DNA from 3 places in the Stenotrophomonas sp. KH_052 genome. Region 2 is predicted to be linked to each of the others. Evidence: predicted binding sites of a transcription regulator. Region 2 holds the regulator's gene; each other region holds the start of a gene.

The links. The regulator FliA, encoded in region 2, starts transcription of late flagellar genes. The targets are predictions, from matches to a motif close to TAAAGTTTNNCNNNCNNNGGCCGATAA.
Region 1: AC3ITW_RS22045 (GGDEF domain-containing protein) is a predicted target of FliA. The motif match lies at 2,836-2,862, and genes of this name have one in related genera.
Region 3: AC3ITW_RS19935 (methyl-accepting chemotaxis protein) is a predicted target of FliA. The motif match lies at 2,819-2,845, and genes of this name have one in related genera.

The regions. Positions count from the first base shown of each region.
Region 1 is NZ_CM174475.1:4,831,821-4,837,625, forward strand. Features, by position in the region: gene AC3ITW_RS22030 (lytic murein transglycosylase) at 1-428, opposite strand, end outside; gene egtD (L-histidine N(alpha)-methyltransferase) at 513-1,487, opposite strand; gene egtB (ergothioneine biosynthesis protein EgtB) at 1,484-2,755, opposite strand; gene AC3ITW_RS22045 (GGDEF domain-containing protein) at 2,906-4,186, shown strand; gene AC3ITW_RS22050 (YchJ family protein) at 4,190-4,582, opposite strand; gene AC3ITW_RS22055 (sulfite exporter TauE/SafE family protein) at 4,686-5,465, shown strand; gene AC3ITW_RS22060 (ATP-binding protein) at 5,562-5,805, opposite strand, start outside.
Region 2 is NZ_CM174475.1:2,192,344-2,198,148, reverse strand. Features, by position in the region: gene flhF (flagellar biosynthesis GTPase FlhF) at 1-940, shown strand, start outside; gene AC3ITW_RS10205 (MinD/ParA family ATP-binding protein) at 927-1,814, shown strand; gene AC3ITW_RS10200 (RNA polymerase sigma factor FliA) at 1,811-2,554, shown strand; gene cheY (chemotaxis response regulator CheY) at 2,612-3,004, shown strand; gene AC3ITW_RS10190 (protein phosphatase CheZ) at 3,004-3,609, shown strand; gene AC3ITW_RS10185 (chemotaxis protein CheA) at 3,612-5,444, shown strand; gene AC3ITW_RS10180 (flagellar motor protein) at 5,592-5,805, shown strand, end outside.
Region 3 is NZ_CM174475.1:4,362,290-4,368,094, forward strand. Features, by position in the region: gene AC3ITW_RS19930 (PepSY domain-containing protein) at 1-174, shown strand, start outside; gene AC3ITW_RS19935 (methyl-accepting chemotaxis protein) at 253-2,790, opposite strand; gene AC3ITW_RS19940 (arylamine N-acetyltransferase family protein) at 2,994-3,833, shown strand; gene AC3ITW_RS19945 (VOC family protein) at 3,900-4,271, opposite strand; gene AC3ITW_RS19950 (transporter substrate-binding domain-containing protein) at 4,354-5,070, shown strand; gene AC3ITW_RS19955 (LysR substrate-binding domain-containing protein) at 5,105-5,805, opposite strand, start outside.

The DNA.
Region 1 (5,805 bases), 2.3 Mb from region 2:
AGGGACTGCAGCAGCGGGCGCTTGCCGAACACGCGGCCATAGTCGCTCTCCACGCCCCATACGGCGACGATGGTGGTCGGATCGACGCCGTACTGTGCGGACACGCGATCGAGCAGGTCACGATGCTGCTGCAGCATCGCGCGCCCATCATCAACGCGCTGGCGATCGACCAGGGCTGCCAGGTAATCCCAGATCGGCGTGGTGAATTCCGGCTGCGCATCGAGCAGGCCGAGCACGCTGGGGTCCGGGGTGAGATCGGCGGTGATTTCGTTGAAGCGGTCGGCACTGATGCCCTGGCTGGCGACCGCGGCCTGCAGGCCCGCCAGGCAGCGGCTGAAGGCCGGATCGAGGCCGGGATCGGGTGCCGTCGGCTGCGCCGGCGTCGAGGCGAGGGCGGCGGCCAGGCCGAGCGTGATCAGAATGGGCATGGCGTCCTCCGTGTTGCCGGTGCAGGGCCATCTTAGGGGTAGCGGTGCTGCAGAACCTGAAGGGGTACCGGCTGGCCGGCCACCCTAGATGGCACGCAGCAGGCGCAGGCCGTAGGCGGGACTGTCGGCATTCCAGCGCTGCGTGGCCTGCAGGCCCGCCTGCTGCAGCAGCGCCTCGAAGCTGTCGTCGGTGTACTTGTGGCTGTACTCCACACGGATCGGTTCGTCGGCGGCGAAGTGGAAGGCGCGGCCGTCCAGATGCACATCCTGCGCCCAGCGGCTGACCAGATCGGTTTCGATGCGCAACCGCGCGGTGCTGTAGCAGGCACGGTGGTGGAAGCCGTCGAGGTCGAAGTCGCTGCCGATCTCGCGATTGAGCCGGGCCAGCAGGTTGAGAGTGAACGCGGCGGTGACGCCCTGCGCGTCGTTGTAGGCCGCTTCGATCAGAGCCGGGTCCTTGTGCAGATCGATGCCGACCAGGGCCAGGCCGTCGCGGCCCATCGTCTGGCGCATCGCCCGCAGCAGTGCGACCGCGTCTTCGCCTTCAAAGTTGCCCAGCGTGGAACCGGGGAAGAACAGCAGCCGTCGCGCGGGTTCGCGCTCGGGCATGGGAACGGCGACGGGGCGGGTGAAGTCGGCACAGACCGGCAGCATCTCCACCTCCGGCAACGCCGGCGCCAGATGATCGATGCTGGACAGCAGCGCGGCCCGCGAGATTTCAATCGGCGTATAGGCCACCGGGTCGTGAAGTGCGGCCAGCAGCAGCGCGGTCTTGCGTCCGCTGCCGCTGCCCAGCTCCACCACATGCAGGCGTGGGCCGACGGTTCGGGCGACGTCCGGCAGCACACGCTTCAGCAGGGCCAGCTCGGTGCGCGTGGGGTAATACTCGGGGGTCTGCGTGATCTGCTCGAACAGGCGCGAGCCACGCGCATCGTAGAAGTACTTGGACGGCAGCTGGCGCGGCGTACGTGAGAGTCCGGCCACTACGTCGGAGAGGATCTGCTGCCGCCCGGGGGTGAGATCGGTCAATGCCTGCAGCGCGTCATGCACGGTGCTCATGTGAGGTCCCTGGCCAGGCGCAGCCCGGAGAACTGCCAGCGCGCCGGCGGCATGAAGAAGTTTCGGTAGCTGGCGCGCACATGTCCGCGCGGCGTGGCGCAGCTGCCGCCGCGCAGCACCCACTGCCCGCACATGAACTTGCCGTTGTACTCACCCAGGTTGCCGGCGAACGGGCGGAAACCGGGATAAGCGCCGTAGGCCGATTGGGTCCATTCCCAGACATCGCCGAACAGCTGGCGCAGTCCACTGCCCTGCCCCGCCAACGGGTGCAGGTGGTCATCCTCGGCGAAGTGGCCGCTGACCGGTTGCGACGTCGCAGCCGCTTCCCATTCGAACTCGCTGGGCAGGCGTGCACCGGCCCAGCGGGCGCAGGCGTCAGCCTCGTAGTAGCTGAGATGGCAGACCGGCGCGTGCGGATCCAGCGCACGCCAACCGCCGAGGGTGTACTCGCGCTGCAGGTCGTCATCCCAGTACAGCGGGTGCTGCCAGCCCTCGGCTTCGCGCAGCGCCCAGCCTTCGCTGAGCCACCAGCGCGGCTCCCGGTAACCACCGGCCTCGATGAAGGCGTGGTACTCGGCATTGCTGACGGGACGCTCGGCCAGTGCGTGCGCGGGGAGCACCACGCGGTGCGCTGGCGATTCGTTGTCATAGGCGAACGCGGCCTGCTGCGGCCATGCCGCGGCGCCGACGGTGACGATGCGCTCGGGTGATTCGATCCAGCCCTGAGCGCTGGCGTTGCCTGCGACGGGTTGCAGGTCTTCGCGATATGGCGGCTGCAGCGGATTGCACCAGAACGCATGCTTGATGTCGGTGAGCAGCAGTTCCTGGTGCTGCTGCTCGTGCTGCAGGCCCAGCTGCAGATGCTGCAGTGCCTGTTCATCGAGATCGCCCGCCGCCAACCGCGATTGCACCTGCGCATCGACCTGCTTGCGGTAGTCGCGCACCTGCTGCAGCGAGGGCCGCGACAGCAACCCGCGCTGTGGCCGCGCATGCGCCGGGCCGATGCTCTTGTAGTAGCTGTTGAACAGGTAGTCCCAGGCCGGGTCATGCGCTGGCGCGGTGCCGAAACCCGCCAGCACGAAGCGTTCGAAGAACCAGGTGGTGTGGGCCAGGTGCCATTTGCTCGGGCTGGCGTCAGCCATGCTCTGCAGCATGGCGTCCTCGGCACTGAGCGGCGCGGCCAGCTGCAGGCTGCGCGTCCGTACATGGGCGAACTGGCGGGCGAGATCGTGCTGCGGGGCAGCGACGGCGGCGGGTACGCTGTCCATGTGGGTAGCATCGGCGCTGGACGGTGAGTGCGACGTCATGGTTCGGCGTCACTTCGTTCACATGGATGAGCCTGCCGCATTCAAGAAGCCGCCACGAACGCCGCTAACGGCAATGCTGCGGCCGCGTCGTCACCGCGCTGGAATTCCTGCTTGCCCCTGCATCCGCTCCGCCAGCCTGCGCATTACCTGTTCGTGCTGCCCGCCATGCTGGTTGCCGTGGTGCTGTGCACCGCATTGGATACCGCAGACGTGGCCAGCCCGGCGCAGCGCATCCTGCCCTGGCTGCTGGCCTGCCTCGGCGCGGGGCTGGCCCTGCTCTACCACCAGATACGTTCGCTCTGCCTGCTGCTGGTGGTGGCGGTCATGTTCGCGCTGCTGCACCAGGATGTCGGCGGCTACCTGCGCAGCGGCCATGTCGGCGCGCTGACACCGCTGCGCTTCCATGCCATCTCGGCGTGGCTGCCATTGCTGTTCACCGGCCTGTCGTTGTGGCCGGAGCGCGGGCGCCGACGCCAGGACCTGCTGCTGCGCGGCGTGGTATGCAGCGTGGCGCTGCTGATCTTCCTGCTGCTGGCCACGCAGCAGCCGCGCGGCATGCACGATCTGCTGTCGAACCGTCACTGGGCGTGGATCCCGGCCGACTGGAACGCGCTGGCGCAGCTACCGGCGCTGCTGTTCCTGCTGGCGACCGCCGCGCTGGGCTGGCAGGCCTGGCGGCACCCGCGCCCGTTGCACACGGCAATGCTGCTGGCGCTGCTGTGCCTGTGGTGGATGCTGCCACGGATGTTCCTGCAGCCGGTGCTGCTGCCGGCGCTGAGCTGCGCCGCCCTGCTGCTGGTGCTGGGTGCGATGCTGCAGGAGTCCTTCCACATGGCCTTCCGCGATGAGCTGACCGGCCTGCCGGGGCGCCGCGCGTTCAACGAGACCCTGCAGCGGGCACGCGGCACCTACAGCATCGCGATGGTGGACGTGGACCACTTCAAGTCATTCAACGATACCCATGGCCACGACACCGGCGACGACGTGCTGCGACTGGTGGCCTCGCGGCTGGCGCGGGTGGGTGATGGCGGTCGCGCGTTCCGATACGGCGGCGAGGAATTCGCGGTGGTGTTCCTGGACCGTCCGGCGACGGCCTGCGTCGATGCAGTCGAAGCCCTGCGGCAGAGCATCGAGGACACCCGTATGCAGCTGCGCGACCGCAGCACCCGCAGCCGCGACGACGAGGCCGGTCGACAGCAACGCGGACGCGGTGGCAGCGGCCAGGTCGTGCAGGTGACGGTGAGCATCGGCCTGGCCGACAGTCGTGTGGACCAGCGGCCGACGGCGGTGGTCAAGGCCGCCGACCAGGCGCTGTACGCGGCCAAGGACGGGGGCCGCAACCAGGTGCATGCGCAGGCCGGCCAGCGCGTGCTGGCCATGCGTGGCGGCTGAGGCTCAGACCGCGTCGAGGTAGTACCAGCGGCCTTCGATGCGCTGGAAGCGGCTGTGTTCGGTCATCTTCACCGCGCTGCCGCCGCCGATGCGGTAGCGCGCGGTGAAGCGGACGTCGGCGCTGTCGGCACCGGTAATGGTGTGCTCGTGCACGGTCAGGCCCAGCCAATGCGTGCGCTGGCCCGGCGCATCGTCCAGCGTCAGCTCGGCCGGACGCGTGTCCGGGTGCCAGGTCTGGCGCAGGTAGTCGGCCAAACCGCGCACGTAGGCGCTGTAACGCGAACGCATCAGGCGCTCGGCATCAGGCGCCGCGTCGCCAGCATGGAAACGGCCGCAGCAGGCGGCGTAGTCGGCGGGCAGGCCGCAGGGACAGGGATCGGCGGGTTTTCGGCTCATGCCGGCATTGTCGCCGGGTTGCACGGATTGATCCACGCGCGGCACGGGTCAGCTGATGCAGGACAGGCGTATGCTGTCGCGCCCCCCACCTTGATTGATCGCCGTGCTGGAACTGGTTCCCCCTGAGTTGTGGTGGCTGGTGGTGATCGCCTTCATCGCCGGCCTTGTGGATGCCGCCGTCGGTGGCGGTGGCCTGGTGCAGCTGCCCGGCCTGTTCACGGTGCTGCCGCAGCAGACGCCGGCGATGCTGTTCGGTACCAACAAGTTCAGCTCGATGTTCGGCACGGGTGCAGCGGCCTGGCGCTATGCACGCAATGTGCGCTTCCCGTGGAAGCCGGTGCTGTTCGCGGCTGGCACGGCCTTCATCTTCTCCTTCGCCGGGGCCACCGCGGTGAGCCTGCTGCCCAAGGATGCGGTGCGCCCGCTGGTACTGGTGCTGCTGATCGCGATGCTGGCTTACACGCTATGGAAGAAGGATTTCGGTGCACTGCACCGGCCGCAGGAGATCGGCCGCCGCGAGCTGGCCATCGCACTGGCCATTGGTGCGGCGATCGGCTTCTACGATGGCTTCTTCGGGCCGGGTACGGGCAGCTTCCTGATCTTCCTGTTCGTGCGCTTCTTCGGACTGGATTTCCTGCGCGCATCGGCCGCGTCGAAGGTGGTGAACCTGGCGACCAATGTGGCGGCGATCTCGTTCTTCGTGCCGACCGGCAACATCCTGTGGCTGTTCGCGCTGCCGATGGCGGCGGCCAACATCATCGGTTCGGTGGTGGGCACGCGGTTGGCGCTGAAGGGCGGTACGCCGTTCATCCGCAAGCTGTTCGTGGGGCTGGTGGTGGTGCTGATCGCGCGGATGGCGTGGGATACGTTGCGCGGAGCGTGAGTGCGGTTGCCGGCCAGCGGCCGGCACTACCGGGTCATGAACCCCGCCCATGGGTAGTGCCGGCCGCTGGCCGGCATTCCCATTCAATCGGCCGGGTCAGGCCTCCGCTTCTTCCGGTTCGTTGGCCTGCTGGCGGCTGCGCTCGGGCAGCTTCAGGCGCTTGCCTTCTTCGTCGTACTCGATCAGCAGCACGCCGGAGTCGTGGCGGCCGCTGATTTCGACGAAGCAGGCGCCACCGATGAACGGTTCCAGCGTCATCACCGACTTCAGCGGGGTGGCCACCACCATCTGGAAGCCGAAGTTGTCGAAGATGTTCATCGCCAGCGCGGTGAACTCGTTG
Region 2 (5,805 bases):
ACCGCCCCCGGTGCTGACCGTGGTCGCCCAGGACGATGCCGAGATCCGACAGCTGCGCCAGGAAGTGGCCGGCATGCGCCAGGTGATCGAGCGCGAAATGAACCGCTTCACCGACGAGCGCCTGCGTGGCTGCCCGGTGCGCGCCACTGCACTGGACCTGATGGACGAGTACGGCTTCGACGCTGGCCTGGCCCGCGACGTGGCAATGCAGATCCCGCTGGAGACCGATGCCCACCGCGGCCGCGGCCTGATGCTGGGCCTGATCTCGCGCAAGCTGCCGATCGCCCCGGTCGACCCGCTGGAGGAAGGCGGCGTGATCGCCCTGGTCGGCCCGACCGGCGCCGGCAAGACCACCACCATCGCCAAGCTGGCCTCGCGCTTCGCCGAGAAGCACGCACCGCGCGATGTCGCCCTGGTCACCACCGACACCACCCGCATCGGTGCGCGTGAGCAGCTGTACGGTTACGGCCGCCAGCTCGGCATCGCGGTGCACGAGGCCAACAGCGGCACCGACCTGGACCAGCTGCTGGAACGCTTGAAGGACTACAAGCTGGTGCTGATCGACACCGCCGGCCTGGGCCCGCGCGACCGCGCACTGGCCGCCCAGCTGCAGTGGCTGCGTGCCGCCCGCCAGGTCCGCACCCTGTTGGTGCTGCCGGCCAACACCAGCTTCGGCGACATGGACGAGGTGGTCCGCCGCTTCGGCGCGGCCAACCTGCAGGGCCTGGTGCTGAGCAAGCTGGACGAGACCGGCCGCTTCGGCAACGCCCTGTCGGTGGCCGTGGACCACGCCCTGCCGATCACCTGGGTGACCGACGGCCAGGACGTTCCGGAGGACCTGCACCGGGCCAGTGCAGCCAATCTCGTACTTCGCCTTGAAGATTTGCGCCGCGCGGCCGATATGCCCTGCAACCCGGAGTTGAACCATGCCGTCGCGTGAGTACGCCAAGCTGACCAAGACCTTCCCGCTGTCGGCCACCCGCAGCGAGCCGCTCGGCCCTGTGCGCACCATTGCGGTCACTGGCGGCAAGGGCGGCGTGGGCAAGACGAATGTGTCCGCCAACCTGGCGGTGGCACTGGCCGGCATGGGCAAGCGCACGCTGCTGCTGGACGCCGACCTCGGCCTGGCCAACATCGACGTGATCCTGGGCCTGGACCCCACCTTCACGCTGGCCGACCTGGTCGCCGGCCGCTGCTCGCTGGATGACGTCATCGTCGAAGGCCCGAACGGCGTGCTGGTGGTCCCGGCCGCGTCCGGCCGCCGCCACATGGCCGAGCTGGCCCCGGCCGAGCACGTCGGCCTGGTCAACGTGTTCTCCGAGCTGGAACGCGAGTTGGACATCATGGTGGTGGACACCGCCGCCGGCATCAACGATGGCGTATTGACCTTCTGCCAGGCCGCACAGGACACCGTGGTGGTGGTCTGTGACGAGCCGGCCTCGATCACCGACGCCTACGCACTGATCAAGGTGCTGTCGCGCGAGCGTGGCGTGGACCGCATCCAGGTGGTGGCCAACATGGTGCGCGATCCCAACGAGGGCCGCGTGCTGTACGAAAAGCTGACCCGTGTCTGCGAGAAGTTCCTCGCCGATGTCTCGCTGAACTACCTCGGCTGCGTGCCGCAGGACGATTGGCTGCGCCTGTCGGTGCAGCGCCAGCAGCCGGTGGTGAAGGCCTATCCGTCCAGCCCGGCCGCGCTGGCCATCACCGAGATCGCGCGCCGTACCGCGCGCTGGCAGGCGCCGACCGAACCGCGTGGCGGCGTCGAGTTCTTCCTCGAACGCATCCTCAAGCAGCGTGGGGTGACGGCATGAAAGGCGCAGCCCAGTACAGGGAAGTGCAGCGCTCGGCGGCGAACGAAGTCATCGCCCAGCATTCGGACCTGGTGCGGCGCATCGCCCACCACCTGGCCGCGCGCCTGCCGGCCAGCGTCGAGGTCGATGACCTGATCCAGGCCGGCATGATGGGCCTGATCGAAGCCTCGCGCAGCTACGACGCCGACCAGGGCGCCTCGTTCGAGACCTATGCGTCGATCCGCATCCGCGGCTCGATGATCGACGAGATCCGCCGTGGCGACTGGGTGCCCCGCTCCGTCCACCGCCGCGCTCGTGATGCCGCCGCCACCATCCGCCGCCTGGAGCAGAGCAGCGGCCGCGCCGCCAGTGCCACCGAAGTGGCCGCGGCGATGGAAATGCCGCTGCCCGAATACCTGAGGCTGATGGAAGACGCCGCACGTGGCCAGGTGCTGAGCCTGGAGTCGCGCATCGAAGACCAGGGCGAGCTGGACACGGTCACCCAGGGTGGCCCGACCCCGCAGCAGGTGCTGGAGCGCGGCGAGTTCGGCCGCGAGCTGGGCAAGGCGATCGGCCACCTGCCCGAGCGCGAGCAGCTGGTGCTGTCGCTCTACTACGAGCAGGAGCTGAACCTGAAGGAGATCGGCGCGGTGCTTGGCGTGAGTGAATCGCGGGTCTGCCAGATCCACGGCCAGGCAGTGCTGCGCCTGCGTGGTCGACTGAAGATTTTCGAGGCGGCGGACGCCGGCCTGGAAGAATGAACATGCCCGAGGCGGCTGCCCCCGGCCGCCCGGACTGAACAACAAAGGAACTCTGCTTTGAACAAGAACATGCGCATCCTGATCGTCGACGACTTCTCGACCATGCGTCGGATCGTCAAGAACCTGCTGGGCGATCTGGGCTTCACCAATACCGCCGAAGCCGAGGACGGGCATGCCGCGCTGTCGCTGCTGCAGAGCCAGCCGTTCGATTTCGTGGTCACCGACTGGAACATGCCGGTGATGACCGGCATCGAACTGCTCAAGGCGATCCGCGCCGATGCCAAGCTGAAGACACTGCCGGTGCTGATGGTGACGGCCGAAGCCAAGCGCGAGCAGATCATCGAAGCCGCCCAGAGCGGCGTGAACGGCTACATCATCAAGCCGTTCACCGCGCAGACCCTGGAAGAGAAGCTCGGCAAGATCTTCGAACGCCTGGCGGCCAGCGCCTGATGGATACCACGGTCGACAGGAACGCCCTCGCCCTGCGCCTGCAGGAAGCCCTGGACGCACTCGAGTCCGGTGACGAAGCCGCGTGGCGGCAGCGCATCGACGGGCTGGTCGCGCTGCGCACGCAGCCGATGATGAGCGGTCTTTCGCGGCTGGCCCGCGAGCTGGGACAGGCGCTGGGTGAACTGCCGACCGTGCCCGATGAAGCCGGCGAACTGGACGACGCCTGTGCGCGCCTGGACCACGTGGTGGCGATGACCGAACAGGCCACCCACCGCACCCTGGACCTGGCCGAGGAATGCCGCAGCCTGACCGAGCAGCTGCGCGCCGAAGGCCTGCAGCCGGGCCAGGACGCGCAGCTCGAGCGCATCCGCCACAACCTGACCGAGATCGCCCTGACCCAGAGCTACCAGGACCTGACCGGGCAGATCATCCGTCGCGTGGTCGGCATCGTGCGCCGCGTGCACGAAGGCTTCGGCGCACTCGGCCTGCCGCCGGAACAGCATCGCTCCGACCCGGAACTGGCCGGGCCGGCACTGAAGGGACTGGACCGCCACGCGGTCTCGCAGAACGACGCCGACGACCTGTTGTCGGACCTGGGGCTGTAAGCATGAGCGCGGTATCCGACGACATCACTGCCGATTTCATCATCGAGGCGCAGGAAATCCTGGATCGCCTGGGCGAACAGCTGGTGTCGCTGGAGCAGGCACCCCAGGACGGCGAACAGCTCAATGCGGTGTTCCGCGGCTACCACACGCTGAAGGGTGGCGCCGGCTTCCTCGGCGTGACGGCCATGGTTGAACTGTGCCATGCCGCCGAAGAAGCCCTCGGCGCCGCGCGCGCCGGCCAGGCGGTGCTGCAGGCCCACCATTTCGATGCCGCCCAGCAATCGCTGGATTACCTGCAGTCGATGCTGGATGCGGTGTCCTCGGGTACCGAACCGGGCTACGCGCCCCCCGAGCTGATCGCGCAGTTCGATGTACACGGTGGCGCCACCGCCACGCCGGCGGCCGCCGCTGCGCCCATCACCGGTGGCAGTGACCTGATCACCGACGATGAGTTCGAGGCCCTGCTCGACCAGCTGCACGGCGGCAACGCCCCGACCGCAGTCGCGGCCGCAAAGAAGGCCGACGACGGCCTGATCAGCGAGGACGAATTCGAAGCCCTGCTCGACCAGCTGCACGGTGGCGCCGCACCCGGCACCAAACCGGTCGCCGCAGTGCCGGCGGCAGCAGCGACGCCCGCGCCGCGTCCGGCCGCACCCGCGCCGGCGGCCAAGCCGCCCGCCAAGCCACTGGCCGAAGCCGAGCACACCGTGCGCGTGGATACCAAGCGCCTGGATGCGATCGTCAACCTGATCGGCGAACTGGTGCTGTCACGCAATCGGTTGAAGACCCTGCGTGCGCGCCTGCGCGACGAAGAGCTGGACCGCGCCGTGTCCACGCTGGACATCGCCACCGCACGCCTGCAGTCGGCGGTGATGCGTACCCGCATGCAGCCGGTGGGCAAGGTGTTCTCGCGCTTCCCCAAGGTCGCCCGCGACGTTGCCCGCTCGCTGAAGAAGGAAGTGGACCTTGAGCTGATCGGCGCCGAGACCGAGCTCGACCGCAACCTGGTCGAAGCCCTGGCCGACCCGCTGGTGCATCTGGTCCGCAACGCCATTGACCATGGCGTGGAAACGCCCGAGCTGCGTGAAGCCCAGGGCAAGCCGCGGATGGGCCACGTGCGGCTGTCGGCACAGCAGGAAGGCGACTACGTCAGCATCGAGGTGCAGGACGATGGCGCCGGCATCGATCCGGAAAAGCTGCGCGCGAAGGCACGCGAGAAGGGCCTGATCGACCCGGAAGCGGCGGCCCGCCTGAGCAGCGAGGAATGCCTGCACCTGGTGTTCCTGCCCGGCTTCTCGACCAAGCAGCAGGTCACGGATATCTCCGGCCGTGGTGTCGGCATGGACGTGGTGCAGTCGCGCATCCGCGAACTGAGCGGCCAGATCCAGATCCAGTCGGAACTCGGCCGCGGCAGCCGCTTCCTGATCCGCGTACCGCTGACCTTGGCGATCCTGCCGACCCTGCTGGTGCAGGCCGGCGAAGACGTCTACGCCTTGCCGCTGGCACGTGTGATGGAAGTGCTGCACGCGCCGCGCACCTCGCTGGGCTGGTTCGACGGACGTGCCGTGCTCGACCGTCGCTCGCACACCCTGGCGCTGGTCGATCTTCGCCAATGGCTGGATGTGACCCCGGCCGCCTCGCCGCTGCTGACCATCGTTGTGCTGCAGGCCGGTGAAGCCCGGTTCGGCCTGGTCGTGGACCAGGTGCGAGGGCGCGAGGAAGTGGTCATCAAGCCATTGCCCAAGGCACTGCGTGGCCTGGCCGGTTATGCCGGTGCAACCTTGATCGGCGATGGTCGCATGGCCCTGATCCTGGACGTGGACGGACTGCGCTGAACCCCGCCGGGCATGGCCCGGCGCTACCGGAAGCGGCCGCCCAGGGTAGCGCCGGGCCATGCCCGGTGACCCGAAAAACTGTGACTACCGTCTGTACACGACTTCCCGGTGTCTCAAGTCCCATTCACACAAGCCGATACCGGACCCATGGATAGACTCAGCCTCATTGGACTCTTTCTCGCCCTGGCCTCGCTGGTCGGCGGCAGCATCCTCAAGGGCGCCGGCCTGGCGTCGCTGTGGTCGCCTGCCGCGTTCGTGATCGTCATCGTCGGTACCGTCGCCGCGATCCTGCTGCACACCTCGCCGGCGGTGTTCAAGCACGCCTTCAAGATCGTGCGCTGGGTCGTGCGCCCGCCGCACA
Region 3 (5,805 bases), 2.2 Mb from region 2:
CACGCCGCAGCCGATGCGCTGCGCGACTGGATGCAACGTGGCGCGGTGATCCATGTCTGCGGTTCGCTGCAGGGCATGGCCGAAGGCGTGGACCAGGTACTGCGCGCTGCGCTGGGTGATGAGGCAGTGGAGACGCTGTTGGAAAGCGGGCGCTACCGGCGCGACGTGTATTGAGCCATCTCGCCGGGCATGGCCCGGCGCTACCGTTTCAATCTGCCTCGGGTAGCGCCGGGCCATGCCCGGCGACCGCGGTCATGCCGCGCGCGCTGTCTGCCGCACCGGCTGCAGCTGGAACGCCCCCACCGCCTCGGCCAAGGCATGCACCTGCGCCTGCATCTGTGCGGTCGAAGCGCCGGCCTCTTCCACCAGGCTGGCGTTGCGCTGGGTGCTGGCCTCCATCTGCACGATGGTCTGGTTCACCTGCGCGATGCCGGCATGCTGGTCCTGCGACGCGTTGCGGATGCCGGCCAGCAGGTCAGCCAGCTGCTGCACGCTGCCGACAATCTCGCCCATCGTGGTGCCAGCCTGTTCAGCCTGCTGGTTGCCTTGCCCGACACGCGCCACCGAATCCTCGATCAGCCCCTTGATCTGCTTGGCCGCCTCGGCGCTGCGCTGTGCCAGCAGGCGCACTTCGGCGGCCACTACAGCGAAGCTGCGACCCTGCTCTCCGGCGCGCGCCGCTTCCACCGCCGCATTGAGCGCAAGGATATTGGTCTGGAAGGCGATGCCATCGATCAACTGGGTGATGTCACCGATGCGTCGCGAGGCTTCGCTGATGCCGTGCATGGTCGCCACCACCTGGCCGACGGCCTCACCACCTCGTCGTGCCACCGTCGCTGCGCCCTGCACCAGTGCATCGGCGCGGCCTGCGGCGTCGGCGTTGCGGCCGACCGTGTCGGTCAGCTCATGCATCGACGCTGCGGTCTCTTCAAGGTTGGCCGCCTGCTGCTCGGTGCGCTGTGACAGATCGTGGTGACCGGCAACAATCTCGCCAACACCCGTATCCAGACTGGACGTAGCCTGCTGGATGCGGGTGACAATGCGGCCCAGCTGCGCCACGGTGGCATTGGCATCGTCGCGCATGCGTGCGAACACGCCCTGCAGATCGCCCTCCATGCGCACGCTGAGGTCACCGCGTGCCAGCGCGGCCAGCAATGCCTGCAGATCGCCGAGGTTGGTTTCGAAGGTCGCCAGAAGCCGGTTGATGCTGGTCGACAGCGTACGCACGAAGCCTTGCTTGCCGTCCAGCGCGATGCGCCCGTGCAGGTCACCATGTGCAGCGGCATCGACCAGTGCCGCGACCTCGGTTTCCAGCAGGGTTTCCAGCGCCCGGCTGCGCCATTCCACCGCAACACCGAGGAAATGGCCCTCGTCGATGATGGCGTTGGCGATCAACTGGTAGCGCACGCCGGCGTGGCCGATCTCGCGCTCCTCGCGCTGGCGCACGCCGGCCAGGCTGGCCAACGCCGGATGCAGGCGCACCGCATCGCTGCCCACCAGCTCCTCGGCCTGCAGATCCAGCAGCTGCAGCAGCGCAGGGTTGGCATAAGCCACCTGGCCTTCGGCATCGACCACCATCAGGCCGGTCTGTGCGCTGTCCAATGCCTGTCGCACGCGGGTATTGCCGCGCGCTACCGCACGCTCGGTTTCGATACGCGCGCGCAGGCGCTGCTGCATGTCGACCAGGCGCTGGGCCAGCTGGCCGATTTCATCGTTGGCGTTGTAGACGCGCAGTGTGGTGTCCAAGCGGTCGTCGGCAATGTCGCTGGCGAAGCGCAGGGTGTCCTGGATCGGCTGGCGTACCGCGCGCAGCACCAGTACCAGACTGGTGATCAGCACACCGGCAACCAGCAGCAGGGTCAGTGCGAACAGCACGCTCATGGTGCGTGCCCCGGACTGCTGGCGCGCCTGTGCCTTTCCCAGCGCGGCGACCTGGGCCTGCTGGAAGGCGGCCAGCGCCGGTGCGACGCTGGCCGCAGTGTCCAGCAGCGACTGCGCTTCCACATCCAGGCCGACGCGGGCCGCGGTGTAGCCCAGCAGCGCGACCTGATAGTTGTCCATGCCGGTGCGCACGGCTTCCTGCACATCGGTGGGCAGGCCCACCAGTGCGAGGTCGAACGGCAGCTTCTCCTCGCTGGCACGGTCGGCATGCACGGAATCGCCATCAAGCAGCAGCAGTGCTTCCTGTCGGCGCATCTTCTGCAGGGACAGCGCCAACGACGGCCGCTGCAGCGCATCCACCTGCGCCTGCAGGGTGTCAGCGGCCTGCTGCAGCTGCGCAGCGAGGCCGGCATCGCCACGACCCATCTCATCGACGCGCTCGAACAGGGCGGCCACACCCTGCGAGAAGGCGCCGGCGGCTTCGGTCAGCGCCTGCAGCGCCTTGCGCCGTCCGGCATCCATCGGTATCGCGCGCAGCGCCTGCAGATCGGCCTGCAGCGCCTTCTGCGTCGCCAGCAACTGCGCGCGGTCGGCATCGTCGAAACTGCGTGCATACTGAGTCTGCAGACGACGCGCCTCGGCCACCCGCGTGGCAAGGCTCGCGGCCAGATCGCTGCCGTGCTGGTAGCTGGCCTGGCTGTGCGCTGCCTGCGTGCTGGCATGGCCGGTCCAGGCGTAGACGGCGGCGATCGCGATCAGGCCCAGGCCACAGACCCACAGGGTCGCCTTGAGCTTGTTGGCCACGCTGAGCCGGTGCGGCTGCAGCCACAGCAGCAGGCCGGGGGACGCCGAGCGCAACGCGGCAAGCCGCATGCGCAGGGACCGGAGGTGGGGAACAACGGCCGACATGACAGACTCCAGGCGGAAGGACGCACCTATATCGGCTGGATATGGAGCAACTTTAGGGCTTTTTTGGTTCAGTCCCACCGATTGCTGGCGGACGCGGCCTTTGTACCCGGCATAGGCGACGGGGGGATGACACCCGCGCAGTGCTTGACCTCAACCCCGGTTGGGGGAGCACAGTGGACCTCCCTCCCCCGACTGGTGCCCGCATGACGACGCTCGATGTCACCCGCTACCTGCAGCGGCTTCAGCTGGATGCGCCACCGCCGTTGACACTGGCCGGCCTGACCCTGCTGCAGCAGCGCCACAACGCACTGCTGCCGTTCGAGACCCTCAGCTGCCTGCTGCGCGATGCCGTGCCGATCGACCTGGACAGCGTGCAGCGCAAGCTGCTGGACGAACGCCGCGGCGGCTATTGCTTCGAGTTGAATGGCGGCCTGCTGGCGCTGCTGCAAGCGCTGGGCTTCGATGCGCGGCCACTGAGCGCGCGCGTGCTGCTGGCGGCAAAGGACGGCGAGCTGACGGCGCGCACCCACCTGCTGCTGCGCGTGCAGGTGGAGGGGGATGACTGGCTGGTGGACGCCGGCTTCGGCAGCCTGACCCCGACCATACCTCTGCGCCTGCACGATGCGCAGCCACAGGCCACACCGCACGAGCGCTATCTGCTGCAGCGGCTGCCCAACGACGGAGATTTCGTGCTCTCTGCCGAATCCAACGAGGGCTGGCGGGCGATGTATCGCTTCGACCTGCAGGCGCCGGCGCCGATCGACAACGTGGTGGGCAACTGGTACGTGTGCACCCATCCGGATTCGAGCTTCCCCGGCCAGCTGCGCGCGTCGCTGACCGGACCGGACTGGCGCCGCACCATCGGTAGCGGCAACTACACCGAATACCGGCCCGGGCAGGCACCGGACAAGCGTCCGCTGCATGATGTTGGCGACGTGCGCGAGGTGTTGCAGCAGCGCTTTAGCATGCAGCTGCCGGACGACCCGCGGCTGGACCCGGCGATCAACGATTGGTTGCAGCGCTCGCGTGCCGCGACGCTGTAGAGCCGAGCCTACGCTCGGCTGAGGCCTTTTCGCGATTGCCAACAGCAGCCGAGCATAGGCTCGGCTCTACAGAATCCTGTGCGCCTGCAACGCAATGCGGTTGCCTTCGCTGTCGCGGATCTCGGCCACGCGCCAGTCGCCGGCATCGGCGGGGCCGAAACGTAGTTCGGCTCCAGCCTGCAATGCTCGCTCGAGGCTGGCATCAAGGTCATCGACCCCGATGTAGATGCGCGCGCCCTGTTCTGACGGCCGGTAGTCCGCCCCCTGCACCAGCGCCATGCTGGCCCCTGCCGCTTCATCGGCGAATGGCAGGTAGGCCATCCGGCAATCGTGCAGCAGGATCGGTTCGTCCACCTGCACCTGCAACCACTGCTGGTAGAAGGTGATGGCACGGGCCAGGTCACTGGACGGGATCTCGACATGCAGGATCGGGTTCATCCGCGCAGGATAACCGGACGCTGACATCGCCTGCGCAGCAGCACTGGCATGCTGGACGCCCCCCTGTTCCGCGGAGCCCTGCATGTCCCTGGCCGATCATCGAAGCACACTGGCACCGCAGGGTTTCCTGCGCGTGGCGATCAACCTGGGCAATCCGGTGCTGGCGCAGGGCGATGCACGCTCACCGCGCGGCCCCTCGCTGGAACTGGCCACAGCGTTGGCGCAGCGGATCGGCGTGCAGGCACGTTTCACCTGCCACGACGCAGCGGCGTCGGTAGTCGCCGCAGCAACCGAAGATGCCTGGGACCTGGCCTTCCTGGCCATTGATCCGGCGCGGGCCGACCGCATCGCCTTCAGTGCCCCATACGTGGAGATCGAAGGCACCTACCTGGTGCGCGAGGACAGCCCTGCGCAACAGGTGGCCGACCTGGACCGCGACGGCCTGCGCATCGCGGTGGGGCGTGGTGCGGCCTACGACCTGTTCCTCAGCCGCGAGCTGCGCCACGCCATGATCGAGCGAGCGGACACTTCGGCGGCCGCCATCACCCTGTTCGATCAGCAGCGTCTGGATGCCGCCGCCGGTGTACGCCAACCGCTGCAAGCATGGGTGCAGATGCATCCCGACCACCGCGTGCTGGCCGACCGTTTCACCGCGATCCAGCAGGCGGTGGCGGCGCCAGCCTCACGCCCCGCCGACGCGCTGCAGGCGTTGTTCGAGGAGGTGGAAGCGATCAAGGCAGGCCCATTGCTGGCTGAAGCATTCGCCCGCGCCGGACAGGCGGTCACGCTGGTGCGATGACTGTAGAGCACAAGCAGTCGAACATGGCTCGACGCTACAAATGCGCGTCTGCCATGTGCCGCACGTGCTCGGCGGCCTGCGCATGCAACCAGTCGCGGAAGGCGAGAAAACCACGATGACTGGCAGAGCGCTGCGGGTACACCAGCCAGTGCGGCCAGGCGGTCTTCAGGCGCTGGCTGGACAGCGCGACCAGCTGGCCGGAGTCGAGCAGCAAGCGCGCCCGGGTCACACGTCCCAGCGCCACGCCCACGCCATCCAGTGCGGCGCGATGATGCGCTTCCGAATCATCCAGCACCGCTACGAAGCGCGGCGGTGGGCTCTGCCCGCTCAAGGCGAACCACGCGCCCCACGCGCCGTCGGGATCACCCAGCAGTGGCCACTGGGTCAGCGGCACACGGTCGATACCGCCCATGCGTTCGATCAGCGCCGGGCTGGCCATCGGCAGCAGCCACTCGTCAAACAAGGGCTCCACCACCAGCCCCGGCCAGTGCCCGCTGCCCAGCCGCAACGCCGCATCGAACTGCCGCTGCCGCTCGAAATCGATCAGGCGTTCACTCGACTGCAGGTTGATCTCGATCTGCGGGTGCGCAGCGACGAAATGTCCCAGCCGCGGCACCAGCCACGCCGAGGCCATGGATGGCACCGCGCTGATCGTCAGCACGTGCTCGGCACGCGCCGCATAGGGCTGGAAGGCGTCATTGATCGCATCCAGATGCGGACCGACCTGGTCGAGCA